Regions from separate parts of the Pantoea ananatis PA13 genome, predicted to be linked through region 3. Evidence: riboswitches for the same ligand, from Rfam matches in the RefSeq annotation. Region 3 holds a riboswitch; each other region holds the start of a gene.
The links. Region 3 has a riboswitch for thiamine pyrophosphate ahead of thiM (hydroxyethylthiazole kinase). Riboswitches for the same ligand answer to the same signal wherever they lie in the genome.
Positions count from the first base shown of each region.

Region 1: another riboswitch for thiamine pyrophosphate. It lies ahead of thiB (thiamine ABC transporter substrate binding subunit); the one in region 3 lies ahead of thiM (hydroxyethylthiazole kinase).
Region 2: another riboswitch for thiamine pyrophosphate. It lies ahead of thiC (phosphomethylpyrimidine synthase ThiC); the one in region 3 lies ahead of thiM (hydroxyethylthiazole kinase).
Region 4: another riboswitch for thiamine pyrophosphate. It lies ahead of PAGR_RS22745 (FAD-dependent oxidoreductase); the one in region 3 lies ahead of thiM (hydroxyethylthiazole kinase).

Region 1 is NC_017554.1:3,782,562-3,790,501, reverse strand. Features, by position in the region: gene thiQ (thiamine ABC transporter ATP-binding protein ThiQ) at 1-191, opposite strand, end outside; gene thiP (thiamine/thiamine pyrophosphate ABC transporter permease ThiP) at 175-1,785, opposite strand; gene thiB (thiamine ABC transporter substrate binding subunit) at 1,761-2,747, opposite strand; TPP riboswitch at 2,791-2,895, opposite strand; gene sgrR (HTH-type transcriptional regulator SgrR) at 2,931-4,592, opposite strand; gene PAGR_RS17965 (MFS transporter) at 4,848-6,026, shown strand; gene PAGR_RS17960 (MFS transporter) at 6,070-7,377, opposite strand; gene PAGR_RS17955 (LysR family transcriptional regulator) at 7,570-7,940, shown strand, end outside.
Region 2 is NC_017554.1:4,417,283-4,425,222, reverse strand. Features, by position in the region: gene PAGR_RS20840 (aminotransferase-like domain-containing protein) at 1-333, shown strand, start outside; gene thiE (thiamine phosphate synthase) at 448-1,080, opposite strand; gene thiC (phosphomethylpyrimidine synthase ThiC) at 1,081-3,003, opposite strand; TPP riboswitch at 3,089-3,187, opposite strand; gene PAGR_RS20825 (Rsd/AlgQ family anti-sigma factor) at 3,368-3,871, opposite strand; gene nudC (NAD(+) diphosphatase) at 4,069-4,839, shown strand; gene hemE (uroporphyrinogen decarboxylase) at 4,880-5,950, shown strand; gene nfi (deoxyribonuclease V) at 5,950-6,618, shown strand; gene PAGR_RS20805 (YjaG family protein) at 6,681-7,271, shown strand; gene hupA (nucleoid-associated protein HU-alpha) at 7,460-7,732, shown strand; gene PAGR_RS20795 (DUF1481 domain-containing protein) at 7,801-7,940, shown strand, end outside.
Region 3 is NC_017554.1:1,634,659-1,642,598, reverse strand. Features, by position in the region: gene PAGR_RS07755 (mannitol dehydrogenase family protein) at 1-400, shown strand, start outside; gene PAGR_RS07750 (GntR family transcriptional regulator) at 444-1,130, shown strand; gene thiD (bifunctional hydroxymethylpyrimidine kinase/phosphomethylpyrimidine kinase) at 1,165-1,965, opposite strand; gene thiM (hydroxyethylthiazole kinase) at 1,952-2,752, opposite strand; TPP riboswitch at 2,784-2,880, opposite strand; gene PAGR_RS07735 (hypothetical protein) at 3,184-3,381, shown strand; gene PAGR_RS07730 (AEC family transporter) at 3,474-4,433, shown strand; gene ahpF (alkyl hydroperoxide reductase subunit F) at 4,481-6,049, opposite strand; gene ahpC (alkyl hydroperoxide reductase subunit C) at 6,121-6,684, opposite strand; gene PAGR_RS07710 (GNAT family N-acetyltransferase) at 7,007-7,474, shown strand; gene apbC (iron-sulfur cluster carrier protein ApbC) at 7,471-7,940, opposite strand, start outside.
Region 4 is NC_017553.1:267,795-275,734, forward strand. Features, by position in the region: gene PAGR_RS22725 (GNAT family N-acetyltransferase) at 1-106, shown strand, start outside; gene PAGR_RS22730 (HesA/MoeB/ThiF family protein) at 120-1,082, opposite strand; gene PAGR_RS22735 (thiazole synthase) at 1,092-1,850, opposite strand; gene thiS (sulfur carrier protein ThiS) at 1,853-2,050, opposite strand; gene PAGR_RS22745 (FAD-dependent oxidoreductase) at 2,047-2,979, opposite strand; TPP riboswitch at 3,118-3,237, opposite strand; gene PAGR_RS22750 (AzlD domain-containing protein) at 3,296-3,616, opposite strand; gene PAGR_RS22755 (AzlC family ABC transporter permease) at 3,613-4,284, opposite strand; gene PAGR_RS22760 (helix-turn-helix domain-containing protein) at 4,379-4,927, shown strand; gene PAGR_RS22765 (ABC transporter ATP-binding protein) at 4,950-6,383, opposite strand; gene PAGR_RS22770 (ABC transporter permease) at 6,380-7,159, opposite strand; gene PAGR_RS22775 (ABC transporter permease) at 7,156-7,940, opposite strand, start outside.

The DNA of each region.
Region 1 (7,940 bases), 2.1 Mb from region 3:
GTATGGTCAACATCGTTAATCGTCAGGCTGCCCTGGCTGACGGGCAGAAAACCGGCAATCAGGTTTAATAACGTACTTTTACCTGCCCCGCTTGGGCCGAGAATCGCCAGTCGTTCGCCGCGCCCGGCGTGAAGGGAAAAACGCATCGGCAAATGCTGATACAGGTAAGTCAGATTATTCAGTGTCAGCATGGCGGCCCGGTAATTTTTCCATCAAGGTGAACAGAGACAGGCAGAGTAGCAGCAATAACAGTGCAGTAACGGCGCCATCGGCACCGCGATAGGCGCCTATCTGCTGATAAAGGTAGAACGGCAGCGTGCGGAAATCGGCATTACCAAACAGCGCCACGATGCCAAAATCACCAATCGACAGCACGCAGGCAAACGCCAGCGCCTGCGCCAGCGGACGTTTCAACGCCCGGAGTTCAATCAGCCACAGGCGGTTCCAGCCGCTGATGCCCAGTGCCCCGCACAGGTGGGCGTAACGTTCAGCGATATCCCGCATCGGGTTTTCCAGCACTTTCAACGCGTAGGGAATCGCGATTAACGCATTGGCAAAGATCACCACGCCATCCGCGGAGTCCGGCAAGCCGGTCGTGGCGTTCAGTAGCAGGAAAAAGCCGGTTGCCAGCACGATACCGGGCATTGCCAAAATCAGCATGCCGCTGGTGTCCATGATCTGTGCGGCGAGTGTATGCCGCCGCAGGCGCAGCTCCCGGCTGCTCCACAACAGCATGGTGGTCAGGACCAGACACAGCACGCCGGCGCCGAGCGCGATACGTAACGAGGTCAACGTTGCCTGCCATAACGCCGGTTGCTGTATCGCGCCCCGAAGCCCGCCATCCAGACCATTTACGATCACCGCCAGCAGCGGCGGCAGCAGCAGCAGCAGGGCGAAAAAGATGATGGCGGCGTCGCTGACGCGGGCCAGCGTGGAATCCTGAGGATCGCGCCAGCCGTGCAGTTGCGGGCTACCCGCCGGAATGGCGTTGCTGAAGCGCTGGCTGAGGAGCACCAGCACCAGGCAGCAGCTGAGCTGAATCAGCGCCAGGAGCGCCGCGCGGCCCGGATCGTAGTCATAGCTTAACGCCTGGAAGATGGCCAGTTCGATGGTGGTCGCCTGCGGCCCGCCACCCAGCGATAGCACGGTGGCAAAACTGGCAAAACAGAGCATAAAGATTAATGCCCCGGTGGGCAGGAGCTGGCGGCGCAGCCAGGGCCATTCAAGCAGCCGGAAATGATGCCAGCCACGTATGTTCAGTTGGGCAGCAAGCTGACGCTGTTCGGCAGGAATGCTTTCCAGCGCCTGCAGCATCAGGCGCGTGGCCAGCGGCAGGTTGAAAAACACATGGGCCAGTAAAATTCCCTGAAGCCCGTAAGGCGAGAAGTGATAGTCCACGCCAAGCCAGGCGCAAAGCTGCGCCAGCCAGCCCACCCGACCATAGACGGTGAGCAGGCCGAATACGGCCACCAGCACGGGCAGAACCAGCGTCATGGCGCACAGGCGCAGCAACACCTGACGTCCGGGAAAGCGCCGCCGATAAAGGGCTCGGGACAGTGGAATGGCCGGCAGCAAGGAGAGCAGGGCGGACAGCAGCGCCTGCTTAAACGAAAAGCCAATAACATGATGCAGGTACGTATCCTGCAGGACAGACCGCCAGTCGGTCGCTGGCGCCGCCATCCACAGTGCTGTGAAGGCCAGCAGCGCCACGCTGCAGAGCAGCAGCGTGGCGAGCGAACCCGGAATCAGCCAGAAAGGGATTAACGGCTGACGGCGCGTTGCCATTGGCTAACCCATTGCGAACGGTGGCTGGCAACCTCTTCCGGTGAAAACTGCAATGTTGTCTTCGGCACGCTGAGCGAGGCAAACCCGGCGGGCAGGTCAGTTTTGATCACCGGATACATCCAGTTCCCGGTAGGGATGGTGTTCTGAAAGGCTGGCGTAACCATGAATTGCATAAACTGTTCTGCCAGTTTGGGCTGCTTGCTGTTCGCCAGTCGGGCGGCCACCTCAACCTGCAGATAGTTGCCTTCGGCGAAGGATGCCGCAGCATAGTTATCTTTTTTCTCTTCAATGATGTGATAAGCCGGTGACGTGGTATAGCTCAGCACCAGATCGCTCTCGCCTTTAAGAAACAGGCCGTAGGCTTCACTCCAGCCTTTGGTGACCGTGACGGTTTTCTTCGCCAGCTTTTGCCAGGCCTCAGGCGCGTTGTCCCCGTAAACCTTTTGCATCCACAGCAGCAGGCCAAGGCCTGGCGTGCTGGTGCGAGGATCTTCATAAATCACGCGCCATTTCTCTGGGCTTTCGACCAGTTCTTTCAGGCTTGTAGGGGGATTTTTTAGCGTGTTTTTGTTGTACACGAATGCGAAATAACCGTAATCGAACGGCACAAAGGTGGTGTCCTTCCAGCCGCCGGGCACCTGCAGCTCACGGGTATCCACGTCGCTTTTGGCAAACAGGCCGGTTTGCTGCGCGGCCTGCAGAAGGTTGTTATCCAGGCCTAGTACCACATCGGCCTTTGTGTTCTTGCCTTCCATACGTACACGGTTCAGCAGCGAAACACCGTCTTCCAGCGCGACAAATTTCAGCTCGCAACCGCACTGGGCTTCAAAGGCTTTTTTGACGGCCGGACCCGGCCCCCAGTCAGCGGAAAAGGCGTCGTAGGTGTAAACCGTCAGGACAGGTTTGGCCGCAAAGACCGGGGCAGAAAGTAACAGCAGCACGGGCAGGACGTTTTTTAACACTTTGCGCTCCTAGGGCGGCAGGGTTGAGTCGCAAAGGATCTGAGCAAAACAACCTCTCAAATCCCTACGTCGGTATTAACCGATTCAGGTTCGACGGGTATTTCTCAGCGCCCTGACACTGTGGAAAGGGGCACCCCGTTGAGAACGCCACATTCTAGTCATTAAATGCGCAAGGGGAAAGGCTCACAGCGTAGGCGGGGCAAACCAGGCGGATTTAAAATCAAACCAGCCCAATGTATTCATCCGCACGCCGCGCATACTGCGCTGGCCCTCCAGCAGCAGCCAGTGATGAAACAGCGGATGAAGCCAGCTATTTTCCACCAGATATTTACCCCATTCAGCGAGGGAGAGCGTTTTTTCACGCCAGCGCGTGGCATCCTGCTGCCAGTTAACAGGCAGACAGTGCTGCATCAACGGCGTTTCGTATAACAGGGCAAACAGGGAATATTCGAGGGGCAGGGTAAAATTGACGCTGCCCAGCCAGATATCACTCTCGCCTTCGCCCTGATGCCAGCTTTCGTAACTGACTTCCCGGGTGTTCAACGTAACGCCCTGTTCTGCCAGCAACGGACGTAAGGCATCCGTAATACTGACATGCTCAATATGCTGGTTATACCAGGTTAACGTCAGGCTCGTGAGGCCCGCCGGTTTGTCCACTGGGGTCAGATCGCGGCGATGGTGCCAGCGGGGTAGCAGGCCGTAAGCCGGGAACCAGTAGCGCTGATAACCCCTGCCCGCATTATTGAGGAGTGCAATCGGGTTAAGCAGGTCGCTGAGCCAGCGTCGAATGTCTCGATCGGCCATTTTTTCTGAACGCTGATCGAACAGTAAATAGTAGCAACCTTCTTCAAGCCGGCTCTCTTCCTGTTTCTCATCGGCTTTTTCGCCCTGCAGGCGAACCCCTGCATAAACCAGCTCGTCACTGATCTCTGGCAGTACCCACACCGACACATCATCGATCAGCGCGCGATAGCCAAAGTAGTCGTCAAACGCTTCTATCTTCAACTGGCTGTGCTGATTACGGACGACCCGATAAGGACCTGTTCCCACAGGTTGACGGGCAAAATCGCGAATTTCAGGCCATTCCCGTGGCAGAATCATGGCGCTGACGCTGCCCAGCAGCCAGGGCAGCCAGCTGTCGGGCTGATCCAGATAGATATCCAGGGTCCAGGGGGCCGGTGAGTCGAGCCGTTGGATATGAGAAAACAGGGGATACTGACGCAGGCGTTCCAGGCTTGCGATCACATCGGCCATGTCCAGCTCCCGGCCATGATGAAAACGAATGGCAGGACGTAAATAAAAGCGCCAGTGGAGATCGGATGTTTGCTGCCAGTGATGGGCGATATCGGCCTCGATTTCCCCCTTTTCCTCATTTATGCGCGTCAGGCCGCTAAAGATCTGGCGGGCAATATGGGTTTCCGAACGGCGCAGGGGCGAACCGGGTAACAGATTCAGCAGAGGGCGATAATAGAGGACGCGCAAAATATGTTTGCCCTGGCGGAAGCTCCGCCCCAGGTGGGCGCTGATCATCTGTCTGACCTGATCTTTATCCCCCACCAGCTGGACTAACTGATCGATACGATCCTGCTCCAGAAGATCTTCGGCACGCTGCTGCTGCAGCGCCAGCCCGGTGTAGCAGAAGGTCATCAGGGAACGTTTGCCCCGTCCGGCTTCGGCCTGCCAGGTGAGCCAGCCAGCCGCTTGCATTCTGTTGAGCAGGTTTCGCATATGGCGACGCGAACAGTGCAGCAAATCAGCCAGTTCGCCCAGGGTTGTTTCCTGTGGTTGTCCCTGGCAATTTTGCCACAGACGAATGAACTGCTGCTTCAGACGTGATGACGACATAAAAGAGGAACTCCCTGATAAAGGTGCTCTGTTTTTCTTACCCCATTTTAGAGGCAATCTTTCCTGTATTGGAAGAGCGGGAGGCATTCAGTAATGAATGGCGCTCTGACATGGACTGGCAGCGATGTCTGTCCCTTCTGAGTAGTGTGTTACGATTTCGCCAGCAGGGTTATTCTGCTGGTTTTTTTTACGTTGTAGGTTTGGGTCGGGGTTCCATTGTTCCCGTTTCTCCCGTTGTTCTGTCAGGGATAAGGCATGAAATCTTTGTTATCGTTCTCGCGCCGTTTCAATCCGGTCTTTTTGGCTTTTATGGTGACCGCCTTTATCCTCGGCGTGGCCGGTGCGCTGCAGGCGCCGACGCTGAGCCTGTTTTTATCGCGAGAAGTACAGGTGCCACCGCTGTGGGTCGGGCTGTTTTTTACCATCAATGCCATCGCCGGCATTGTGGTCAGCATGATGATCGCAAAGCGCTCCGACAGCGTTGGCGATCGGCGGAATATCATCTTAGTGTGCTGTATCCTTGCCCTGGCAAACGCCATACTGTTCGCGTTTACCCGCCATTACCTGACGCTGATAACGCTGGGCGTGCTGTTATCGTCGCTGGCGAACGTCGCCATGCCGCAGCTCTTTGCGCTGGCGCGAGAATATGCCGACAGTTCCTCGCGCGAAGTGGTGATGTTCAGTTCCATTATGCGCGCTCAGGTGTCGCTGGCGTGGGTGATTGGGCCACCGCTGTCGTTTGCGCTGGCGCTGAATTTTGGTTTCGTTACGCTGTTCAGCGTGGCGGCCGGCTTGTTTTTTCTCTGTTTCCTGCTGATCTGGTTTACCGTGCCCTCGGTGCCGCGTGCGGCTTCCCTGATGCAGTCGGGCGGGATCCCCCTGAGCGGCTGGCGGATTCGTGACGTGCGCATTTTGTTTGCCGCATCAACGCTGATGTGGACCTGTAACACCATGTACATTATCGATATGCCGCTGTGGATCAGCAACGATTTGGGCCTGCCCGAAAAGCTTGCCGGTCTCTTAATGGGCACGGCCGCCGGGTTGGAAATCCCGGTCATGATCCTGGCCGGTTTCTATGCCAAACGTTGGGGTAAGCGAAAGATGATGGTGGGCGCGGTGGCCTCCGCCGTTGTGTTTTACAGCGGCCTGATTCTGTTTCACAGTCACCTGGCGCTGCTGGTCCTGCAGGTGTTCAACGCTCTGTTTATCGGCGTTGTCGCGGGCATTGGAATGTTGTGGTTTCAGGATCTGATGCCGGGGCGGGCAGGCGCAGCCACAACCCTGTTTACCAACAGCATTTCGACCGGCATTATTTTGGCGGGGTTATTTCAGGGCATACTGGTTGAACATTTTGGTCACGGCAGCGTGTACTGGGTGATCGCCGCGATTGCTTTACTGACGCTGGGAATGATACGCAACGTTAAAGACGTTTAATAAGCACGTTCCCCCGGCAGAACAGTGCCGGGGGAACGGTGCTTTAGAGCACAATCCGCTTAATATCGCCAATGATAAAGATATAGGCGACTAAGCCAATCACCGCAGTGATACCGATATACACGAGCGCATAAAAAAAGCTGCTTGTCATTGAAATGATAATGCCGATAATCAGGGGCGCTAAAATCGAAGCCATATTGGCGCAAAAGTTAAATATACCACCAGTGAGTCCTGCCATAGAAGCCGGGGCAATATCTGCGATTATTGTCCAGCCCAGACCGACCATGCCTTGTCCAAAAAAGGCAATGGACATAACGATGATAACGGCGCTGTCTGAACTCATCCAGTTAGCCGCAATAATCGTGCCGGAAAGCACCAGGCCGCTAATAACCGGAAGTTTTCGGCTCAGATTAATAGATCCTGTTGCATTCAACAGTTTATCTGAGAGCCACCCGCCAAAGAAAACGCCTACAGCGGCAGCCATAAATGGCCATACAGAAAAAAAGCCCACCTGAAGCCATTCCAGTTGCCGTTCTTTCGCTAAATAGGTGGGAAACCATGTCAGAAAAAACACCAGGGTCGTATTTCCAGCGAATTGTCCGAGACTGGCGCCAATAATTTGCCGGCAGCAGAGTAAACGTTTGGCATCGGGCCAATTAAAGGGCGTGTTTTTTAATGTTTCAATGGGTTCATTATTGATAATGTAATCAATTTCTTCCTGATTGGCTTTTTGGGATGCTTCAGGCTCATGGTAAAGTCGCCACCAAATAAACGTGAACAGAATACCGGCTCCGCCGGTAATAAAAAAAAGGCTGCGCCAGCCGTGATACTCCAGAATGAGATAGAGTAAGGGCGAGAAAGCCGCCAGACCAATATATTCCCCGACGGTATAGGTTGCGGTGGCGCGGGCACGTTCATGACGCGGGAACCATTTTGCCACTACGCGACTGTTAACCGGAAAACAGGGTGCTTCGCTCAATCCCAGCCCCAGTCTCAGGAAGATCAAAGACTTGAGCCCAAGAGTAAATGTTTGCAGTAGAGTGAAAATCGACCAAAACAGCACGGAAAGGGCGTAGGTCAGTTTGTTACCAAAGCGATCTAAAAACATCCCTCCGGGGATTTGTGCCAGCGTATACGTCCAGGCGAAGGCAGAAAAAGCCACGCCCATCATAGCGGGATCGATTTCAAGTTCGCGGGTGATTTTTGGCGCAACGATGCCTAAAATTGTCCGATCAAGATAGTTAATCATTGTGCCAGCGGATATTAATAGCAGAATGATTATTCTGACTTTCGTGGGTTTATTTTTCGGCGTGCGCCTGCCAGCGTGTTCCTCATTGTATAACTTTTCCATGATGTATCCCTGAAGTTTAAACTATTTTTTGATGTTTTTTTTACATTGAAAAATAGTCTGATATTGCTAATTTTTTTGTTTCTTTATAGCATTTTTTAAGCGTCATTAATTTTGACCTGAGTACATAATTAGTCCTTTTAACGGTGATAAAGTAGCGATAGCAGATTTACTTTTCATTCAAAGGCAAATGCCATGAACCTCAAGCAACTTTATTATTTTAAACGCCTGTCAGAAACGGAGCATTACACGGAAGCGGCATCCAGTCTTTTTATCACCCAGCCCTCTCTTAGCCATGCTATCGCTGAGTTAGAAAAGGAGTTAGGCGTTTCACTCTTTTTCCGTCAGGGCAGAAATGTAAGGATTAGTGAAAGTGGGAAATGTTTTTTACCCTATGTTGAGACAGCACTGTCGGCACTGGAAAATGGCAGGGAGAGGCTAAAAAACAATCACCTTCTGTGCCGGGAAAATATCCGAATTGGATTTATCTATACAATGGGGGAATATGTTATTCCGCAAATTATCAACAATTACTCCCAACACTTTCGTCATAATGATGTGACATT
Region 2 (7,940 bases), 1.8 Mb from region 3:
GGGGGATTTCTGATGTGGATTGAACTGCCAGAAGCCTTTGACGCCGTGCAACTTAACAATACGCTGCGGGAGTCCGGGATACAGATTGCTGTGGGTTCGCTGTTTTCCGCCTCGGGCAAATATCGCAACTGCCTGCGCCTGAACTATGCCTTGCCTGCCAGCGATAAAGTTGAACGGGCACTGGCGATAACGGGCAGCGCCGTTGAGCAGGCGATAGCGGCATGTGTCCACGATCGGCCAAGGGCACATACCTCTTTACCTGTGGTTGAGGAGCAGGGCCAGAAAGAGGAGGGAACTGGCCCTGGTCCGGCCATTCCGGCCGGACACCTGTGACTTTACTGAGCATAAAAAAACCGCGCCAGCCGTAATACTCATTGCCGTGCGCGGCTTTCCACTCTTTAACAGCCTTTTGCACAGGCTGCAGGTATTTCTGGGCGCTGACGCGCGTTAGTACGCCGTTTCGGGTTCGGCAAGCCGCAGCAGAACACGCGTGGCCTCCTGCCAGTCTTCTGCCTGAGTAATCGCGCTCACCACCGCAATACTGCCCACCCCGGTGGCCAGGACCTCTGGCGCACGATCAATACTGATGCCTCCGATCGCGACTGTTGAGATGCCGTGCAGCCGGGCCAAATGGCGCTTAAGTTCAGCTACGCCCTGAGGGGAAGAGGGCATGGCCTTCGTCTGGGTGGGGAAGATGTGCCCCAGCGCCACATAGGAAGGGCGCAGTGCCAGCGCCCGATCCAGCTCTGCATCATCATGAGTTGAAAGTCCCAGCCGCAAGCCTGCGTGCAGGATCTGCTGCAGGTTAGCGACCTCTAAATCTTCCTGACCCAGATGGACGCCATAGGCCTGATGTTTAATCGCCAGTTGCCAGTAATCATTGATAAACAGACGTGCCTGATAGCGCTTACCTGCGGCGATAGCCCGAATAATCATGGGTTCAACCACCTCGTCCGGCTGATCCTTGATCCGAAGCTGAAGGGTTCGCACACCGGCTTCCAGCAGGCGCTCTATCCATTCCACGCTGTCAACGACCGGATAGAGCCCCAGACGTGATGCGGTTGCGGGAAAGGCGTCCATTTATTCCTCCTTTATTGCGGTCGCAGGGTGATACAGCTCACCGCCGCGCTCACGAAAATGATCAGACATTTTCGCCATCCCCACCTCAATCGCCTGGGCTTCGGCTTCCTGCCTTGCGGCGTAGTCACGCACTTCCTGGGTAATTTTCATTGAGCAAAATTTGGGGCCGCACATAGAGCAGAAGTGGGCCACCTTACCGGACTCCTGCGGCAGGGTTTCATCGTGGTAAGCCCGGGCCGTATGCGGATCCAGTGCAAGATTAAACTGGTCTTCCCAGCGAAACTCAAAACGTGCTTTGGACATCGCATTGTCGCGGATTTGCGCGCCCGGATGACCCTTGGCCAGATCGGCTGCGTGCGCGGCGATCTTGTACGTGATTAAGCCCTGTTTAACATCTTCCTTGTTTGGCAGACCTAAATGCTCTTTGGGCGTGACGTAGCACAGCATGGCGCAGCCGAACCAGCCAATCATCGCGGCACCAATGCCGGAGGTAAAGTGATCGTAACCCGGAGCAATATCAGTGGTGAGGGGGCCCAGAGTGTAAAACGGCGCTTCATGGCAATGTTCCAGTTGTTCGGTCATGTTGCGACGGATCATTTGCATGGGAATATGGCCGGGGCCCTCAATCATCACCTGCACGTCGTATTCCCAGGCAACTTTCGTCAGCTCACCTAAGGTGTGCAGTTCCGCAAACTGCGCTTCGTCATTGGCATCCTGAATCGATCCCGGACGCAGGCCGTCACCCAGTGATAATGAGATGTCGTAGGCCGCACAAATTTCACAGATGTCGCGGAAGTGCTCATACAGGAAGCTCTCTCTGTGATGCGACAGGCACCACTTCGCCATAATGGAACCACCACGCGAGACAATCCCAGTCAGGCGTTTCGCGGTCATGGGCACATAGCGCAGCAGCACGCCTGCATGAATCGTAAAATAATCCACACCCTGCTCGGCCTGTTCCAGCAATGTGTCGCGGAAAATTTCCCAGTTCAGATCTTCTGCCACACCGTTAACTTTCTCAAGCGCCTGATAGATCGGTACCGTACCGATAGGCACCGGGCTGTTACGCAAAATCCATTCACGGGTTTCGTGGATATAGCGGCCGGTGGAAAGATCCATGACGGTATCGGCGCCCCAACGCGTTGACCACACCAGCTTTTCAACCTCTTCTTCAATCGAGGAGGTCACGGCTGAGTTGCCGATATTGGCATTCACTTTCACCAGAAAGTTACGCCCGATGATCATGGGTTCGGATTCGGGATGGTTAATATTTGCCGGAATAATAGCGCGCCCGGCAGCCACTTCCTGACGCACAAACTCAGGGGTAATATTTTCTGGCAGATGGGCGCCAAAGCTGTGCCCCGGATGCTGCTGCAGCAGCACCTCGCCGCGGATGCGTTCCCGGCCCATATTTTCCCGCAGCGCGATAAACTCCATCTCCGGCGTAATTATGCCCCGACGAGCATAATGGAGCTGGGTAACGCAGTGGCCTGCCTTCGCACGGCGTGGTGTGGGCAGGTGTTCAAAACGCAAGTGATCCAGGCCGTCATCGGCCAGCCGCTGTTGCGTGTAGGCAGAGCTGATTTGCACCAGATTTTCGCTGTCATTCCGCTCTTCAATCCAGCGCGCCCGCAGTTTATCCAACCCCCGATGCACGTCGATTTGTGCGGCGGGATCGCCATAGGCACCGGCCGTATCGTAAACCGGAACGGGCTCATTCTCCTCATAAACCGGCGCTTCTTTACTGCCGCTGGTCAGGGTAGGGCTGAGTTGAATTTCCCGCATTGGGACACGGATATCATCGCGGCTGCCGGTAAGCCAGATACGTTTTGAATTAGGGAAGGCGCTGCCGCCCTGAAGAGAGTCAATGAATTCCTGTGCCTGAGCACGTTGTTCGCGACGGGTCGTTTTAGCAGTAGACATAGCAATATTCCAGTAAGAGGGAAGGTTGCTTGTCCGGAGTTCGGAAGGAGTAACGGCACTGCTGACACCATTCGGTGGCGTACCGTATAAATTTACTCTTGTTCCCTTCGCAGGTTCTAACCTGATCAGGTTCCGCGGATCCCGAATTAACGGTCTCAGCCCTTAGGCACTCCGACAAGATGAGGTTTCAACGATTTCGCTACGGCGCCCGCTCGGCTTCACCCGGGAAAAAGGGATAGCATGAACAGCGCCCGTAGATGACGTATCAACCGTAAACACCGACTACGTTCGGCGTTAAACGTAAAGCCCACTCAGCATAAGGGGGCTTTTGGCTAATCACAAGTCTTTTACAATCGATTAGGTTTTAGGCGGGGCGGGCAATTTCGCTGTCGTTAGCCACGGGCGGGGTCAGGTGATTATCCCATGCCATCTGGATGAGTTTGTCCTCAAGCGTAAAGCGTCCTTCCAAGGCTTCTCCGACCTCCGATAGCGCATTCTGAAAGGTGACGTAGTTATCGTCATCGATCGCCTGCTGCAGGTGTCCGTCATACAGCTTCATCAGTTGTTCGGTGTTGGCTTCCAGCGAGGGATAAATCTGCGTTGCTGCCAACAGCGGACTGGTACCGTCCATTTCTCCGATCAGGCGTTGATAGAGGCTGAAGTGGCCGGATGAAAGATAATCGACCAGATTATGGCAAAAGTTATCAAGTGCCTGTTCATCCAGACGCGTCAGTGCCTCTTTCTTTGGCTTGATACCGACCAAATGGTAATAAGAAACCAGTAACTGGCGGCGAGCGGCCAGCCATGAATCGACCAGTTCATTACTGCCACCTACGCGTTTGGTCAGAACGTCTAACTGGTTGAGCATAGTTAACTCCGTATGAGTTATGCACCTTCATATTTCAGATTAGCGATGCGTCAAGTGCGCTTGTTTTCCACGAGCCTGCCGGGGAGAAATAAGCGTGTTGTCGTCTTGCAACCAGAATTATTTGGGTATAGTTGTTCATCTACACACTTAACATCGGGACTTCAGCGTGCGGGTTGACGCTAAGGATGACGAAATAAATGCAATGCGAAATTTCAAGCGTAGACGCTGGATGGTGGATTGTCAGCAGTGAACAAAAAATTTGGTTACCGCAAGGAGACCTGCCTCACGGTAATGCGCAGCATTTTGGCCTGACGGGTCATCAGGGGCGCGTAATTGGCGAATGGCAGGGGGAGAATGTCTGGCTGATTTGCGAAACACGTTCGGAGGATATGCTGTCTTTGCGGCAGTTACTTAACGAAGATCCGGGACTGTTTCAGTTGGCAGGGCGCGGTGTACAGCTGGCCGAATTTTATCGCTCTCACCGCTGGTGTGGCTACTGCGGCCATGAGATGCACGCCAGCAAGCGTGAATTTGCCTGCCTGTGCAGCCACTGCCGTGAACGCTACTATCCACAGATTGCGCCCTGCATTATCGTCGCCATTCGCCGGGGGGACGAGATCCTGCTGGCTAACCATGCGCGCCAGCGTAATAACATTTACACTGTGCTGGCCGGTTTCGTCGAAGTAGGCGAAACCATTGAACAGGCCGTCGCGCGCGAGGTAATGGAAGAGAGCAACGTGCGTGTCAGGAATGTCCGCTATGTCACCTCGCAGCCCTGGCCTTTCCCGCAGTCTCTGATGATGGCGTTTATGGCGGAATATGATGGCGGCGAGTTACAACATGACGGCAAAGAGCTGCTGGACGCCGGATGGTTCCGCTTTGATGCGCTGCCTTTACTGCCGCCGCCCGGTACCGTCGCCCGTCGATTAATTGAAGATACGGTGGCCCTCTGCCGCGCTGAGGCGTGAGAGTGCTACACTACTCGCTTGATACCGAGAGAGTCCTGAGATGAGTGAACTGAAGAACGACCGTTATTTGCGCGCCCTGTTACGCCAGCCTGTAGATGTCACCCCCGTATGGATGATGCGGCAAGCCGGGCGTTATTTGCCGGAATATAAGGCAACGCGCGCCCAGGCAGGCGATTTTATGTCGCTGTGCAAAAATGCCGAACTGGCCTGCGAAGTCACCCTGCAACCCCTGCGTCGCTTTAAGCTGGATGCGGCGATCCTCTTCAGTGATATTCTCACCATCCCTGATGCAATGGGGCTGGGTTTATACTTCGAAACAGGCGAAGGCCCGTGCTTCTCCAACCCGATTACCTGCCGTGCTGATGTCGATCGCCTGCCGGTGCCCGATCCTGAACAGGAGCTGGGTTACGTGATGAATGCGGTACGCACCATCCGTAAAAACCTCAACGGCGAAGTACCATTGATAGGCTTCTCAGGCAGCCCCTGGACGCTGGCGACCTATATGGTTGAAGGGGGAAGCAGCAAAGCCTTCACCAAGATCAAAAAAATGATGTATGCCGAGCCTGCCACGCTGCACGCCATGCTGGATAAGCTGGCCGACAGTGTCATCCTCTATCTTAATGCCCAGATCCGCGCCGGTGCGCAGTCGGTGATGGTCTTTGACACCTGGGGCGGCGTGTTAACCGGGAACGACTATCGTGAGTTCTCGCTTTACTACATGCATAAAATTGTCGACAGCGTGCTTCATGAGAACGAAGGACGTCGTGTGCCCATCACCTTGTTTACCAAGAATGGTGGCCAGTGGCTGGAAGCCATTGCTGAAACGGGCTGTGATGCACTAGGTCTGGACTGGACTATCGATATCAGTGAAGCCCGCCGCCGTGTCGGCCACAAAGTTGCTTTGCAGGGCAATATGGATCCTTCCATGCTCTATGCACCCCCGGCGCGAATTGAGCAGGAAGTGGCAACGATTCTGGAAGGATTCGGCCAGGGTGAAGGCCACGTTTTCAATCTGGGACACGGCATCCATCAGGATGTTCCACCCGAGCATGCCGGCGTATTTGTTGAGGCGGTGCACCGTCTGTCACGCCAGTATCATTCGGCGTCATAATGGATATCGCCGCTCTTCGCGCGGAGCAACGCCAACGGGCCGCAGAAGTCGTACGGCAGGATGATTTTGACGTGCTGCCGCCACGCTTTATTGGTGGCGCAGACGTCGGTTTTGAGCAGGAAGGCGCAGTGACGCGTGCGGCACTGGTTATTCTTGAATATCCGTCCATGAAGCTGGTGGAATATCGCATCGCGCGCATTGATACCACCATGCCTTACATTCCGGGCTTTCTCTCTTTCCGTGAGTATCCGGCCCTGCTGGCGGCCTGGGACATGCTGGAGCAGAAGCCCGATCTGCTATTTGTCGATGGTCATGGTATCTCACATCCGCGCCGGCTTGGTGTCGCGTCGCATTTTGGGTTGATGGTGGATGTTCCCACTATCGGTGTTGCGAAAAAGCGTCTGTGCGGGCACGTTGAGGCGCTGGATGAAACGCCCGGCAGTCGGCAGCCGTTGATGGATAAAGGAGAACAAATTGGCTGGGTATGGCGCAGCAAGGCACGCTGTAACCCGCTGTTTGTTGCCACCGGACACCGCGTCAGTCTGGACAGCGCTCTGGAATGGGTAGAAAAGTGCACACAGGGCTACCGTTTACCGGAGCCCACGCGCTGGGCGGATGCTGTGGCATCTCGCCGACCCGCATTTCTGCGCTGGCAAAGCGCGCTTTAACACTGTTTGTATGGCGCTTTTGGGTTACACTGCCGCCAGCGAAACGAATAAGAGCTCTGTGTATGTTACAAAACCCTGTACATCTGCGTCTGGCAAAGCTGGAAAGCTGGCAACACCTGACGTTTATGGCTTGCCTGTGCGAGCGCATGTATCCCAACTACGTGGCTTTTTGCCAGCAAACCGAGTTTGCCGATCCTGCACTTTACCGCCGTATTCTGGATCTGATTTGGGAAACGCTGACGGTTAAAGATGCGAAGATCAATTTTGACAGCCAGCTGGAAAAGCTTGAAGCGGCGATTCCCGATGGCGATGCGTTTGAGGTTTACGGTGTCTATCCGGCCATTGATGCCTGCGTGGCATTGAGTGAAGTGCTGCATTCGCAGTTAAGCGGTGAAACGCTTGAACATGCGATTGAAGTCAGCAAGACCTCGATCACCACCGTTGCCATCCTGGAAATGACTCACGAAGGTCGCGAAATGACCGATGAAGAGCTACGAGAAAATCAGGCTGTCATCGATGAATGGGACCTGCAATGGGAGATTTTTCGCCTGCTCGCGGATTGTGAAGAGCGAGACCTCGAATTGATAAAAGGTCTGCGATCTGACCTGCGTGAGGCGGGAATTAGTAACATCGGTATAAAAATTCAGCAATAAGGCGAGAAAACGTGACTTCAGGCCTTAATTAGCGCGCCTGGAGGCTTCACATCAGCCCCCAGTCTGGTCTACATTTGGGGGGCTGAAAATTGTGGCTATCGGTGCGTGCAGGCTGAAGAGTGCCCGAAGCTGGCTTTTCCCTCGCACTCGTTGCTTAGCAAGCGATAAATACACTTTAAGGATAACTTATGAACAAGACTCAACTGATTGATGTGATCGCAGAAAAAGCTGACCTGTCTAAAACCCAGGCCAAGGCAGCGCTGGAATCTACTCTGGCTGCAATCACTGAGTCTCTGAAAGAGGGTGATGCTGTACAACTGGTTGGTTTTGGTACTTTTAAAGTGAACCACCGCGCTGAGCGTACCGGTCGTAACCCACAGACTGGCAAAGAAATCAAAATCGCTGCGGCAAACGTACCTGCATTCGTGTCTGGTAAAGCTCTGAAAGACGCCGTTAAGTAAGACGTCGCACTGCGGTAACGTTTTAAAACAGGGGCGATTTCGCCCCTTTTGTTTAGGGGCCAGCCACCATGACTACGCTGTTTCAGCGATTATCAGCCCTGCTTCTCTCCTCTTTTCTCATTGGGTGTAGTTCAACGCCCGACATTCCGGCTTTCTCGGCCAGCGGTTATCTCGCCGATCGCGGCAGTGTTCGTATCTGGCGCAAGAA
Region 3 (7,940 bases):
GGCGATTAAGCATCGGACTTATCAGATTGCGACCGACGGGACCCAGAAGCTGCCCCAGCGCTTTCTCGACAGCCTGCGTTGGCATCTGGACCACGGCACGCCGTGTCCCTTGCTGCTGCTGGGCATCGCGGCCTGGATGCGCTATGTCAGCGCAGTGGACGAAAAAGGCGAGCCCATCGAGATCCGCGATCCGCTGAACGCACAACTGGCCACTTGCGTAGCGGAAAGTGATGACGGTGAAGCTCGCGTGCGGGCGTTACTCAACATCAGCAGGGTATTTGGCGACGATCTTGCTAAAAACGATGCGCTGGTGAAACAACTTACCGCCTGTTACCTGCAGCTTGCCGCTCAGGGAGCCCGTGCCAGCGTTCAGCAGGCCATTGCCGGTCCTGAGGTCTGATGCGATCGCCTGATGCCAGGCCGAAGATAAAACGGACAGCGATATGACACTTTCTTACACCATTACCACCAGCGAACCGGTGAATCAGCAGGTTTACCGCTATCTGCGCCGCGATATCGTGACGTGCGTAATTCAGCCTGGTGCACTGCTCTCGGAAAAAGAGGTTTCCACCCGGTTCAACCTCTCACGTCAGCCGGTGCGGGAAGCCTTTATCAAGCTCGCGGAAGCCGGTCTGGTTCAGATCCTGCCGCAGCGCGGCACCTTTGTGCGCAGGATCTCGGCTAAACGGGTCGAAGATGGTCGTTTCATTCGTGAGGCCGTGGAGATTGCCGTGGTCCGTCGCGCTGCTGAGGAAATCGCAGAGTCAGGGCTGATGGCGCTGGAGCATAACCTGCAACTGCAACGCATCACCGCTGCCCGTGGCGATAGCCAGATGTTCTTAAGCCTGGACGATGAGTTTCATCGCCTCATCGCTGAGAGCATCGGCTGTCCACTGGCGTGGGAAACGGTTGAAAACATCAAAGCCACCATGGATCGGGTACGCTATTTAACCCTGAATGACGTTGCGCCCGCCGAAACCCTGATAGAACAGCATGATGCTATTTTTGCGGCGCTGAAGGCAAACGATCCCGTCAAGGCTGAGGCGGCGTTGCGCCATCATTTGCAGGCCATGATGTTTTCGATCACCCCAGTCATCAAGCAAAACAGCGCCTGGTTTGAAGAGGATTAACGCCTTGCCAGTCTGCAAGGCGAAACACGATGGGCTACCACCACTGATGGAAATGGTGCACCGGCCCAATCCCGTTGCCCACTTCCAGCGAATCTGCCGCCAGTAATGCCTGCTGCAGCCAGGCTTTCGCTTCACTGATCGTCGCTTCCCAGCTGTCATGCCGGGGACGTAAGGCCGCGAGCGCGGCGGACAGTGTACAGCCAGTGCCGTGCGTATGACGCGTGTTTACCCGCACGCTGCTAAAGCGCTGACGCCCTGCCCGGGTCAGCAGCCAGTCCGGGCTTTCATCACCATCGAGATGACCGCCTTTCATCAGCACTGCCTGGCAGCCCAGCGCCAGTAGCGCTTCGCCCTGGGTGAGCATCTCATCTTCATTGAGGGCAACCTGGCATCCCAGCAGTGCAGCGGCTTCGGGCAGGTTTGGCGTAATCAATGACACCTGTGGCAATAAACGATCTCGCACACAGGCAATCGCATCCGGATTCAGCAGGGCATCGCCGCTTTTAGCCACCATCACCGTATCCAGCACCACAAAGGGAATTTCCCGCCGCTGCAGGCCATGGGCCACCCGCTCGACAATTTCTGTTTCAGACAGCATGCCAATCTTCGCACTGTCGATGCGCACATCATCCAGCACCGAGTCCAGCTGGGCGGTCACAAACTCTGGCGCAACAGGGTATACCGACTGCACGCCGCAGGTATTCTGCGCCACCAGCGCCGTGATCACACTGGTACCGTAAGCGCCCAGTGCAGAGAAGGTTTTCAGATCGGCCTGGATACCGGCCCCGCCGCTGGGATCGGTCCCCGCAATCGTCAGGGCATTAATGCGTTTCATCAGGTGCCTCCAGCGTCCAGAGTGCATCCAGGAAAGCAGGCGCAAAGCTACCCGGTCCATCTGCATCCTGCGCGGCCTTTTCTCCAGCCAGCGCCATCACCCGACAGGCGCAGGCGATGTTGATCAGTCGGTCACCTGTCAAACAGGCAAAGGCCGCAACCACCGCTGAAAGCGCACAGCCGGTGCCGACCACCCGCGTCATTAACGGCGAGCCGCCCGTAATCGCCCAAGTGCGCTGCCCATCGGTGACATAGTCTACTTCGCCGGTTACGACGACACAGGTATCAAAGGCTTTTGCCAGCTGTTGGGCTGCCTGCAGTGCGGCTTCGGCCGAATGCAGGCTGTCAACACCGCGTCCGCCTTCTGCCTGCTGCGCCAGCGCCAGAATCTCTGAGGCATTGCCGCGAACCACTGCAGGCGACTGCGCGAGTAGCTGCTTGCAAAACGCGGTGCGCAGCGTCAGCGCGCCGACCGCCACCGGATCCAGTGTCCAGGGCGTGCCCGCCTGGTTTGCTGCAAGCACCGCAGCCTGCATCGCTTGCTTACGATCGTGGGTTAGCGTACCGACATTGATAAGCAGCGCATCGGCAACCGCGCTAAACTGCGCCGCTTCTTCAGCGTCGATGACCATGGCCGGAGAGGCATTAAGGGCGAGTAAAACGTTAGCCGTTAGCGTTTGCACCACATCGTTGGTCATACAGTGCACCAGCGGTGACTGACGGCGAAATTGTTGCAGAATGGGCGCGCATTGCGCATCAGAAAGGTGTTGCGGTTGATGTGTCATCATAACTCCCAACCGGCGGACAAGAAGGCGAATGCGGTCAGGCATCAGACTTCCCTACGCTGGCATTATCCAGATCAGGTAATACGGGTTTTTCTCAGCCTTCACAAAGAAGGGCACCCCGAGTCGTGTTACGAACAAAAGCTTAAGTAAGCGCTCTGATTTAAGCAAGGCTCTTATTATTTTTTCGATTTGATATGCAAAGCTTTTGCATGATCTCGATCAACCACCAACTTCACAAAAAAAGGCTTAATGCTGCGGGCTCTAAATTTGCACGTAATAGCCGCGAAAGCCGTTTCGCTATTTAACAATAATATTCGCCCCTGTTACATCATCTATTAATAAATTAAACCTGCCAAAAACATCGCACCCTAAAAGTAAACGCATAAACGTAAAAAACAAATAAACAGAGCACTTCATACTTTACAGGAAGCATGATGCGATTCTTAGCGCTTATTCCTCATCGTCACCGATGGACCGACATTAGTATCACCCGTCAGGGTGCGGTTTCTCCTTCTGGCCGATATTATTATTCCACCTATCTTTCTGCCCGCTGCCAACGTTGCGATACGGTTATCCATCGGGTTTATTACCGCGATATCAGTGATGATCAGGCGCGTCGCTGGCTGGGATGATCTGGCTGACCGCGCGCCCTGTTTTGCCAGGTTACGTGGTTGAAGCAATTTGATAGTCTTGCGGTTACTGAGTCACTGGATTGCTTACACTTATGCCATTCCTGCTGGATACACTAGGACACCAGATCTACCTTTCCGCCCCGCTATTTATCCTGATTTTTCTGGGATTCTGCCTTATCCGGTTTGGCAGATGGCCCGTTACCGTCAGCGAAGGCATGAACCGTTTTGTGTTCAATGTCGCCCTGCCCTGCATGCTGTTTCGCATCATGAGTGATTTTTATAACAGTCCACCGGTCGATGTACGCCTGCTGCTGGCGTTTTTTGGCAGTTGCCTGTTGGTCTTCATTGTGGGACGGATTGTCGCATCGCGCCTGTTTCAGTTGGATGGCGTAGCCGGATCGGTTTTTGCCCTGGGCGGCGTGTTCTCGAACAACGTGATGCTGGGGATTCCGGTTGCTACCGTCCTGCTTGGCCAAGCGGCACTCCCCTCCGTCGCGCTGGTGCTGGTGTTTAACAGCCTGATTCTCTGGACCTTGCTGACGGTATCGGTGGAGTGGTCCAAACAGGGCAGTTTCTCACTGGGGGGCTTTAAACGAACCTTGATCAGCGTGCTGAAAAACCCATTAATCATCGGTATTTTGTCCGGCACGACCTGGAGTCTGCTACAGAGGCCGCTTCCCGTTATTGCCGCTGAACCCTTACGCATGCTGGCATCGATTGCCGCGCCTCTGTCCCTGATTACCCTTGGCATGAGCCTGGCGCACTACCGGATTCGGGAAGGCTTAAAAGAGAGTTACACCATCTGTGCGTTGAAACTGATTCTGCAACCGCTGTGCGTCTGGGCTATTGCCTGGCTGACCGGGTTACCTGCGCTGGAAAGCAAAGTGGTGGTGCTGCTGGGATCCATGGCGGTGGGCGTGAACGTCTATCTGATGTCGCAGAAATTTAATGTGATAACCGGACCGACGGCCGCGAGCATGCTGTTTTCCACGCTTTTTGCTGCCATTACTACACCGTTATGGATGATGCTGATGACGCTGGCCGGATATTAAAAAGCCCCGCAACACAGGTTACAGGGCTTTCGTCTTACGCGTAAAACTTAGTGCGCAGGCTGGGTGCGAATCAGGTAATCAAACGCGCTCAGTGAGGCTTTTGATCCTTCACCGCTGGCGATGATGATCTGCTTATAAGGAACGGTGGTGCAGTCCCCTGCGGCGAAAACGCCTTTCAGGCTGGTTTCGCATTTCGCATCGATCATGATTTCGCCCATCTTGTTGCGCTCAACCGCGCCTTCCAGCCAGTTGGTGTTAGGCAGCAGACCGATCTGCACGAAAATGCCCGACAGCGCCAGCTCATGAGTAGTCTGGTTAGTGCGATCCAGATATTGCAGGCCCGTCACCTTACTGCCATCGCCTTTCACTTCCGTGGTTTGTGCATTCAGAATCACATCCACGTTTTTCAGGCTGCGCAGTTTGTCCTGCAGCACTTTATCTGCACGCATTTCACTGGCGAACTCCAGCAGCGTCACGTGTTCAACAATGCCCGCCAGATCGATTGCGGCTTCTACGCCAGAGTTACCGCCGCCAATGACCGCCGTGCGTTTGCCTTTAAACAGCGGGCCGTCGCAGTGTGGGCAGTACGTCACGCCTTTGGTGCGGTATTGCTCTTCGCCAGGCACGCCCATGTTGCGCCAGCGCGCACCGGTGGCAAGAATGATGCTGCGCGATTTCAGCACCGCGCCGGAGGCCGTTTCAATAGCGTGCAGGCCGCCTTTCACCGCTGAGGGAATCAGTTTAATCGCGCTCTGGCTGTCAATGATGTCAACGTTGTAATCATCCACGTGAGCGCGCAGGGCGCCGGCCAGTTTGGCCCCTTCCGTTTTCTGTACGGAAATGTAGTTTTCAATATCGACTGTATCCAACACCTGTCCACCAAAGCGCTCGCCCAGTAACGCGGTGCGAATCCCTTTACGTGCGGAGTAGATAGCCGCGGCGGCGCCCGCGGGACCGCTGCCCACGATCAGAACCTCGTAAGCCTCACGCTTGTTCAGCTCTTCTGCGGCACGCTTATCTGCATTGGTGTCGACTTTGCTGACGATCTCGGCCAGGCTCATGCGGCCCTGACCGAATTCTTTGCCATTCAGATAGACAGCGGGCACGCCCATCACATTGCGTTCCTGAATTTCATTCTGGAACAGGCCACCGTCAATGGCGGTGTGGCTGATGCGTGGGTTTAACACCGCCATCAGATTTAATGCCTGCACCACATCCGGACAGTTGTGGCACGACAGTGAATAATAGGTTTCGAAATGGAAATCCCCATCCAGCGCCGCAATCTGGTCGAGCAGGCTTTGCGCTTCTTTAGAGGGATGCCCACCGGTCTGTAGCAGTGCCAGTACCAGTGAGGTAAATTCATGACCCAGCGGCGAACCGGCAAAACGCGGCCCCTGATCAGCGCCTGGGTTAGTAATTAAAAACGAGGGCTTACGCACCTGACGATCGTTCTCTTCACGAAAGCTGACCTTGTCAGACAGGCTCGCGATATCGACCAACAAATTGCGAATCTCCGTTGATTTCGCGCCATCATCCAGCGTCGCAATCAACTCCACAGGCTTGGTGAGTTTCTCAAGATAGGCTTTGAGCTGTGTTTTTAAATTGGTATCAAGCATAGTGAGTTCCTGGTCAAAAAATCGGGTGCCGCAGCACCCGATGAGAAAATGATCGACGTATCGATGCGAAATTAGATTTTGCCAACCAGGTCCAGAGACGGTGCCAGAGTGGCATCACCTTCTTTCCATTTCGCCGGGCACACTTCACCTGGGTGAGACGCCACATACTGTGCCGCTTTCACTTTGCGCAGCAGATCAGACGCGTCACGGCCGATACCTTCAGCAGTGATTTCTACTGCCTGGATCACGCCCTGTGGATCAACGATAAACGTACCACGATCCGCCAGACCTTCGTCTTCGCGCATGATGTCGAAGTTGCGGGTCAGCGCGCCAGTTGGGTCACCAATCATCGCATATTTGATTTTCGCGATGGTGTCGGAAGAACCGTGCCAGGCTTTGTGGGTAAAGTGGGTATCGGTAGACACGGAATAGATGTCCACGCCCATTTTCTGGAACTCTTCGTAGTGATCCGCTACGTCGCCCAGTTCGGTTGGGCAAACGAAAGTGAAGTCAGCAGGATAGAAGAAGAAAACACTCCATTTACCTTCAACGTCTTTCTCGGTTACATCAATGAATTCGCCGTTTTTGAATGCGCTGTTTTTGAACGGCTTAATTTTGGTATTGATAATGGACATGTGATGGCCTCCTTTAGAATATGTGATGCAGATTACAAATTTTTCGGGCCAACATCTAATAAGCCCTCGTTATCAATAAAATAAACGAAAGCTATCAAACGCCGATCGTCTTGATCTTTCAGGGAAAAAACCGACTTTACGGCGGCAACGCTCGCTGCGAAATCACGTTTTACTTGCTTATGCGTGAAATCCAGCGCCTGAAATTCACCACCCGTTCCTGTCTCCCCAAAAGGCACCGCCCAGCAGTGTACAGTGAAAGAGATGACATTTGTTCTGCTTTTGCTTTTTTGGCAATCCCTGCCATGTTTGTTAAAAAGGATTAATGGAGCGCGATGTGCATATTCGACTGTTTACTGAGGCCGACCGCCCTTTTCTGCGAACCTTGTATCTGGCGGCGCGCCGCCATAACTGGGACTGGATTGAAAACGAGGACTGGCAGCTTGAAGATTTCGATCAGATCATCCCCGGCGAGACGGTTCTGGTTGCAGAACTGGACGGTCATCGGGTGGGGTTTGCCGGGCTGATGGAAAACGATAATTTTCTGCACAGCCTGTATGTCGATCCGGCTTATCAGGGCCGTGGCGTGGGCAACGCGCTGCTTAATGAGGTTCAGGGGCGCTTCACCTCGACGGGCGCGCTAAAGTGCCTGGAAATGAACAAAGCCGCACAAACATTTTATTTGCAGCGCGGCTGGAAAATCATTTCGCAGGGTGAGAGCGAACAGGGGAATTATGTGCTGATGCACTATCCTCAGCCATCGCTCTACACCAGCGAGGCCAGCGGACGTTAAAGCGCGCGAAACGCGATATCGCCCGGAATCACCTCGCCCTGCCAGTAGAGCTGAGCCGCCACCCGGCCGGCAAGCTGGCGATAAAGTGCCGCGAACTCGCTGTGTGGACGACGGATCACAGTGGGTTCGCCATCGTCGAGGTCTTCACGAAGGTGAATATGCAACGGTAGCTGCGCCAGCAGCCGGGTACCATAGTCATCCACCAGCCGTTGCGCGCCGCCGGTGCCAAAGATTGGCTCGTGATGGCCGCACTCGCTGCAAATATGAATACTCATATTTTCCACAACGCCCAGTACCGGCACGTTCACCTTCTCAAACATTACCATCCCCTTACGCGCGTCGATAAGCGCAATATCCTGCGGCGTGGTGACCACCAGCGCGCCGGTGACCGGTACGCTTTGCGCCAGCGTAAGCTGAATGTCGCCGGTGCCCGGCGGCATATCCAGCACCAGATAATCCAGCTCTG
Region 4 (7,940 bases), on a different replicon from region 3:
CTGGTTATATCAAAAATTTGGCTACCAGCCGGTAAACGAACCCGACTATGCCTGGACAATCACCCGGCCCGATATTTATCAGGCCAACCGCGATGCCCAGACGTAATCAGCCGCCTGTATTACCGATCTGCAATAATCGCCAGCCGCTGGCAGCCACGCGCCTCCAGGGCCAACGCGGCCTGAGCAGCACGCATGCCACTGGCACAGACCAGAACAATGCGTTTATCCGCGGGCGGCTGCCAGCCGGCAATGTGCTGTGGCAATATCCGCTGTGCATACTGGCTGACACTGACAGGTGCTTCCTCTGTCCTCCGTAGATCCACCACGCAGTCATCGGGGGTCAGCAAAGCAGGATCGATAAACGGGATGCCGGCCTTTTCGGGCTCAGGCGCATTATCGAACCGGAACTGACGCAGTTGCCATGAGACAAAATCACAGTTGATCATGCAGCCCAGTGGTGAGGGCGAAAAGTGCAGCAGAATGCTGAGCGCCATCTGCGCCTGTAAGGCGCCAAGGGTGGCAACCGCCGGGCCCAGCACGCCTGCGGTGTTGCAGTTACCTGAGGCTTTGGGTAATTGTGGGAACAGTGCGCGATAGCTGGGCGCGCCGCCGCAAAAACTGCCTGCATAACCCTGTCGCCCCAGCACCGAAGCGCAAACCAGCGGTAGGTTACGGGCAAAGCAGCTGTCGGAAAGCAGATAAGTCACCGCGAAGTTATCCGCAGCGTCGATAACTAAATCAATATCCACCAGTGCTTCTTCAATACGACTTGCCTGTAACGCTACGGGATGTGCTTCAACCACCGTATCAGGATTACGCTGTGCCAGCGCACGTTGGGCGCAAAACACCTTCGGCTCGCCAATATCGGCAGTCGTAAATAGCGTCTGACGATGCAGGTTATGCAGCGCCACGACGTCGTCGTCATAGAGCCGGATATAACCGATGCCAGCGCCCGCCAGGAGCGGTAATAACGTGGAAGCCAGTCCACCCGCGCCAACCACTAAGACGCGGGCAGCGGACAAAGCCTGCTGCCCCTGCTCGCCCACTTCTGGCAGCATTGTCTGTCGTTGATAACGTGCCATCTCTGCTCCTTAGCGAAATTGCGCCAGGCCGAAAACGGGCGTAGAGGCGGCAGCCATGTCGCGACGCTCCATCATGCCAGCCTGACGTGCCTGATATCCCGCTTCAATGGCGCGCGCAAATGCGCCAGCCATGCGAACCGGATCGCTGGATTTCGCCACGGCGGTATTCAACAGCACAGCATCAAACCCCAATTCCATCGCCTGAGCCGCCTGGCTCGGCGCACCGATCCCGGCATCAATAATCAGTGGAACGTCCTTAAACCAGGCACGCATCGTCCGTAAGCCCTCGATATTGCGTAATCCCTGGCCTGAGCCGATAGGCGCCCCCCACGGCATCAGCACTTCACAGCCCGCGTCCAGCAGTTTCTCGCCCACAATCAGATCTTCTGTGGTGTAAGGGAAAACGTGGAAACCCTCTGCACACAAAATACGTGCTGCTTCGACGAGGGCAAAGGGATCGGGCTGTAAGGTATCGGCATGACCGATCACCTCAAGCTTGATCCAGGACGTGGCAAACAATTCCCGCGCCATATGCGCAGTCGTCACGGCTTCTTTCACCGTGTGGCAGCCTGCGGTATTGGGTAAAACGCGTTTATTTAAGGTTTTCAGGAGATCGCGAAAGGCTCCGCCCTGGCTTCCTTCACGACGCAGACTCACCGTAATAATCTCGGCGCCGGATGCGCCAACGGCCTGTTGCAGAATATCCGGCGAGGGATAACCTGCAGTGCCCAGTAAAAAACGTGACTGTCCGCTAAAGTCATAAAACATCGTTAGCCTCCCTGCATCGGCGATAACACTTCAAGACGACAACCCGCCACAAGCGGCTCTGAGGAATAGCGCTCCCGAGGAACAAATTCGCCATTCACGGCACTGGCGACACAGCCAGCATCGATATGTTGTTCCACGAGTAATTCAGCCAGCGTGCGGGCTTCGGTTTCAATAGCAAGGCCGTTCAGTTCTATTTTCATCGCACTCCCTCGGACGTCAGTTGTTGCATAAGCTTCTCGGCCATCATCGGGGCCAGCAGGAAGCCGTGACGGTACATGCCGTTAATGGAAAAAATGCCATTTTCATAACGCACTTCGGGCAGATTGTGGCGGTAAGCCGGACGCAAACCTGTGCCGCTTTCAATAATGCGTGCTTCGGCGAGGGCGGGATGGATGCTGTAGGCTGCGCTTAACAGTTCCATCATAGCGCGCGCGCTGATTGGGCTGTCATCCTGGCTTTCGACCATGGTCGCGCCCAGCATAAAATGCCCCTGAGCCCTGGGCACCAGATAACAGGGAAAACGCGGGTGCAGCAGGCGAACAGGACGGGAAAACGTTATTTCGTCGGTGTGGAGAATAACCATTTCACCGCGCACGGCACGCAATTCCGGTTGGGATTGCCGGGCATGAATACCCCGGCAATCGATAATTTTCCCGCTGGGTTTACACGGGTGAAACCGGACCCCCGCATTCAGTAAACGCGTTTGTAATTGTTGCATTGCCAGCCGGGGATCAAGATGACCTTCTGCGGCAAAGAACAAGCCACGGGCAAAACGGTCTTCCAGCGCAGGTTCAATCTCTGCCGGCGTCACCCACTGATGTGATGAGGTCATGTTAGCGAAACGCGTTAACTCAGCACTGTCGCGCGGGGGCGCAATCACCAGGGTACCCTGCTGTTCCACGCCGCTGACCCTGGCCGACCACCATGCCGCAGCATACTGACCCCAGTCAACGACCTGCTGTGGCGCACTTTCCGCTTCGCACCAGGGCGCCAGCATACCGCCAGCCCAGTGCGATGCCGCGCGGCAGTCCGGTAAGGTAATGATTTCGACAGGTTCACCTTGCTCCGCCAGTAGCGTGGCGATACACAATCCGGACACGCCGCTGCCGAGCACTGACCAGCGGCTCATTGCCAGCCAACCTGACAGGATAACATCAGAAACAGGATTTTCACTTTGGCCTCTCTGTTAACAGTCAGAGACCCGTGATACAAGAAGGGAAAAAGCATGAGCCCGACAAAAGCAGACTCTGCGGCAAGTATCTGCCTGGGGCAAAGATACCCGTCTTCCTACGCCAGTATCAACTGGGTCAGGTTCTAAGGGTCGCTAAGCCGCGCATTGCGCTATTAGCCTCTCAGTCTCTTTGGCGAGACTCCCCTGACGGGTTCTAGTTTTATTTTAAGCCGCGCCTTACGTCAAGGCTGATGCAGCAATTTGTCGTTAGCGACTAAGGCACATTCAGGTAACGCAGCAGAGCGGTCATACAGGCTGCGCCCAAAATGATGGCGATCAGCGGCGCCCTGCGCCAGGCGAGAAAAATGGCAAACGACACGCCCAGCAGCCTTGCCATCCCGGCAAAATGCTGACCTTCGAACAACGTGGTGGTGGCTGCAACGGCCAGTAACAGTACCGTGGCCGCATCGGATAACACATTTTGCGTGCGCTCACTGACAGGCAACCGGTTACCCAGTTTGACGCCCGCATAACGAATGGCATAGGTTCCGGCAGCCAGCAAGGCAATGCCTGCAACTATCATCGGATGATTCATTTACGCGATCTCCACGTAAGCAGCCCTAACAACGAAAACAGAACAGGCATCCCTGCTGGAACAAATGGCGTGACCGCCAGCGACAGCACGGCGCCGGTAGCAGCAGGAATGCGGGTTCGGGGTTTGCGTAACGCCGGGAAGATGAGTGCGATAAGAATGGCGGGAAACACGGCATCCAGACCGATGACGGAAATATTCGGGATAAACTGGCCAATCGCGGCCCCGAGCATGACGGTGAACGGCCAGATCAATCCGATACCGATGCCGCACAGCCAAAACGCACTGCGGCGTTGAGCCATCTGCGGCTGAGAGATGCCGAACACCACACTTTCATCGTTCATAATGTGACAGCCGAGCGCCCCCCGCCAGCCTCTGCCCACTAAGTCTTTAACCGCAATGCCAAAGGGAAGATGGCGGGCGTTGACCAGCAAACCTGCCGCCGCCGCGGTTAACGGACTGCCACCGCCGGCAACGATGCCAATAAATAAGAATTCCGATGCGCCAGCCAGCACCAGCGTTGATAACGCCAGCGGTACCCAAAACGGAAAGCCATCAGCAGTGGCGAGCGACCCGTAAGACAGGCCGACAATGCCATCTGCGATACAGACCAGAAAAATTGCTTTTATAACGCCTTTATCCAGCGTGAATTTTTTTGCCAGCATCAACATCGAATCCCATAACGAACGATAAATCCATTATAATGAACATCGGATATGCATTACAAGACGAACGATACGTTCATTTTAACGAACAGGAAAAGTGATGAGCACGCCCATTGATATCATTGCCCGAGGTTTAGTAAGAGAACGCCAGCGTGCCGGCCTGACGCTGGCTGAAGTTGCTCGCCGGGCGGGGATTGCAAAATCGACCCTGTCTCAGCTTGAAGCCGGTAACGGCAATCCGGGTATTGAGACGTTGTGGTCGCTGTGTGTCGCGCTCAATATTCCATTTGCACGCCTGATGGAGCCGGAAACGAACCGGTTACAGGTTATTCGCCGCGGAGAAGGCCCCACGGTGGCTGCTGAGCAGGCTGATTACAAAGCCGTCTTACTGGCAACCTGTCCACCGGGCGCACGACGGGATATCTATCTGCTGCACATACAGCCCGGAAGCGAACGCTGCTCACAGCCGCATTCACCGAATACCATCGAACATTTAATTTTGACGCAAGGGCGCGCAGAGGTTGGGCCGGTTGATTCACCCGTTGAGCTTGAGGTAGGCGATTACATCAGCTACCCGGGCGACACTGAGCATATTTTTCGTGCGCTTGAGCCAGATACGCTGGCTGTGCTGGTCATGGAGCATGTGTGAAGGCAGGTTTCCCTGCCTTCGGTTAAATACAGACTTCCTGGGCTATTGCGGCGCTCTGGCTGAGGGAAGCCAGTGAGATAACACGATGCGCGCTTTTCTCCAGTAAGGCGAGATCGTGGCTGACCAGCAAAATGGCGCAGCGTTGCTGTGTTGCCAGTTCGCTAATCAACGCCAGCGTCTGCTGCTGAACGACAGGATCCAGGCGCGACGTCGGCTCATCCGCGAATAAAAACACAGGGTCCAGTAACATCACCCTGAGCAGTGAAAAGCGCTGAAGCTCGCCGCCTGACAAACCTGAAGCCGGACGGTTCAGCAACGCGTGCGCTAATCCCAGTTGTGCCATCAGTTCATCACGTCGTTTCACCGTGGCGTGGTTCAGCCGCAGAACATCATCGATAACTCTGGCCATCGCGATGTCAGGTGGAAATATGGCTGAGGGATCCTGATAAAGTTTTTGGTAACGTAACCTACTGGCAGCCCCTGGACGCACGACCTTGCCCGAATCGGGCGTTATCAAACCGCATAGCGTATCCCCCAGGCTACTTTTACCGCAGCCGCTTTCGCCATAAAGCCCCACGATTTCACCGGCCCGGAAGATTAGCGAGGCATTGTGAAACAGTTGCTTCCCTGACCGTTTCAGAGAAAGGCCCTCTGTCTGTAACACGATGGTTTCATCACAGGGTACTCGCGAGCCTGGCGCCCAGGCCTCAGGATCGGCCGCCAACAGCAGTTGGGTGTAAGGCGCTTGTGGACGGTATAACACCTGCCCGGCGCTGCCCTGCTCAACGACTTTGCCTTTATGCATCACCATGACCTCACCACCTAACTGCCGGGCCAGTGCAATGTCGTGCGTGATCGTCAGCAAGGTTTCACCCTGAGCCACCGCCGTATTTAACAGGTTACCCATTTCATCCCGCCGCGCGACGTCCAGCCCTTTAGTCGGCTCGTCTGCAATCAGCAGCGTCGCGCCCCCCGCGCGAGCAGCCGCGAAGCAAACCCGCTGGGCCATTCCCCCTGAAAGCTGCCAGGGAAAACGCGCAGAGGCATGCGCAAGCCCCAGTTGGTCGAGTGCCTGTGCCGCGGCCTGTTGTGCATCCCTCCTGGCTAAGCCCCGCACGTACCGGTAACCTTCCATGACCTGAGCGCTGACACGCATTGTTGGATCGAGCGCCAGCCCGGGTTCCTGGGGCAAAGACGCGATGCGATGCCCCCACTGAGCGCGAAGACGGGCCAGATCGGTTTGGAGATCATAACGTTGTCCGTCAATCTCAACCGTGCCTGTGGCACGGAGTCCTTCTGGTAACGCCCCCATGATGGCCTGGGCGAACAGACTTTTTCCCGATCCGGTTTCGCCCACCAGCGTCATGGGTTTGCCCGGCTGAATGACCATGCTCACGGGCTCGACGATGCAGTCTTCGGCGTAAACGGCGACCTGTTTAATTACTATGCCCGTCATATCCGATCCTTATTCACTAATAAATTCATGCCAGTCAGTAACAAAAAAAGCACCAGCACGGGCTGGAGTAGAAGCCAGGGCGCTTCCCAGGCATAGGGAAAAAGTTCTGTCATCATCAGCCCCAGTTCTGGTGTCGGTGGGCGAACCCCCACGCTGATGAATCCCAATGCGGACACCGCCATAACGGCACTGCTAAACGCATAGACCGTTAACGTCAGCAACAAGGGCGCCATGGCTGGCCATAAGTGTCTGCGAAACAGATAGCGTATCGAGAAACCGAGCAGTGAAGAGGACTGGACGGCGGGAGACGTAACAACGGGTCGCAGGGTGGCTCGCGTCACGCGGAAAAACTCGACCCACAGCACCAGTGAAATCCCCAGCCACAACATTTCTGGCGAGTCAGGTGAGATAGCCGCTAACAACAGCACCAGCAGCAGACCGGGAAGCGCAAGGCACATATCCGCTAATACGTTGCACACCTTGTCCACCCAACCGCCGCGCCAGGCACTCATGATCCCCGCCAGCGTGCCCATTATCAGTGCCGTGATAACGCATATCGCTGCCAGGCCCAGTGATAACCTGAGTGCCGCACTTAACCGGGCCAGCATTGAGCGGCCAAGATGGTCATAGCCCAACCAGGCCTGCCCAGAGGGAAGCTGTAACATCTGCAACAGGTCCTGCTGCACAGGATCCCCAGCCCCGAATAGCGGCACCAGCCAGGCAAACGCGAGCAACGCCAGAATAATTGCCAGACCTGTTTTTTGACGAAAGGTCATATGCGTTTCCCCCTTGGATCCAACACATAGCACAAACCATCGACCAGCATGTTCAGGGTGACAAACGTCAGCCCCAGTACCATTGCGCTGGCCTGTATCACGGGCACGTCCCGGGCAAAAATCGCATGGACCAGCGCATGGCCAATGCCTGGCCAGGCAAACAGCGTTTCCACCACCACCACGCCTTCCACCAGCCAGACGAACTGCATGCCGAGCCAGGTCACGACCGAAACGCTGAGATTACGCAGGGCGTGACGCCAGAAAAGACGCGGTTGAGAGAGACCCTTTTGTGCCCCCCAGCGATACCAGCTGGCCGTTACAGCCTGGAATGTCGCCTCACGTACGACCCGAGCGCCCACGGCACTTAGCGGCAGCGCCAGCGTCACTGACGGCAGGATGAAATGTCGCCAGTTCCCCTGCCCGGCACTGGGCAGCCAGTCCAGACGCAGCGCAAACAAAACGATAAGCAGCAGGCCAAGAGCAAAATGCGGAACCGATTTGAGAATGGCGGCAGCGCCGTTAACGGCCCGGTCCAGGAAACGGCCGGGATGACAGCCTGCCCAAATCCCGAGTGGAATAATCAGCAGCAGGGTCAGTAACAGAGAAAAGCCGGCAAGGGCGAACGTTTGTTTCAATTGCCAGACCAGTTCGCCACTGACAGGCTCACCCGATACCAGTGAACGGCCAAAGTTGAAGCGCAGCAGATCCCACATCCACTGCCCCAGCGCACTTCCCTGGGCGGTCATATCCGCCAGTTGCTGTTTTACCTGGGCTACCGCTG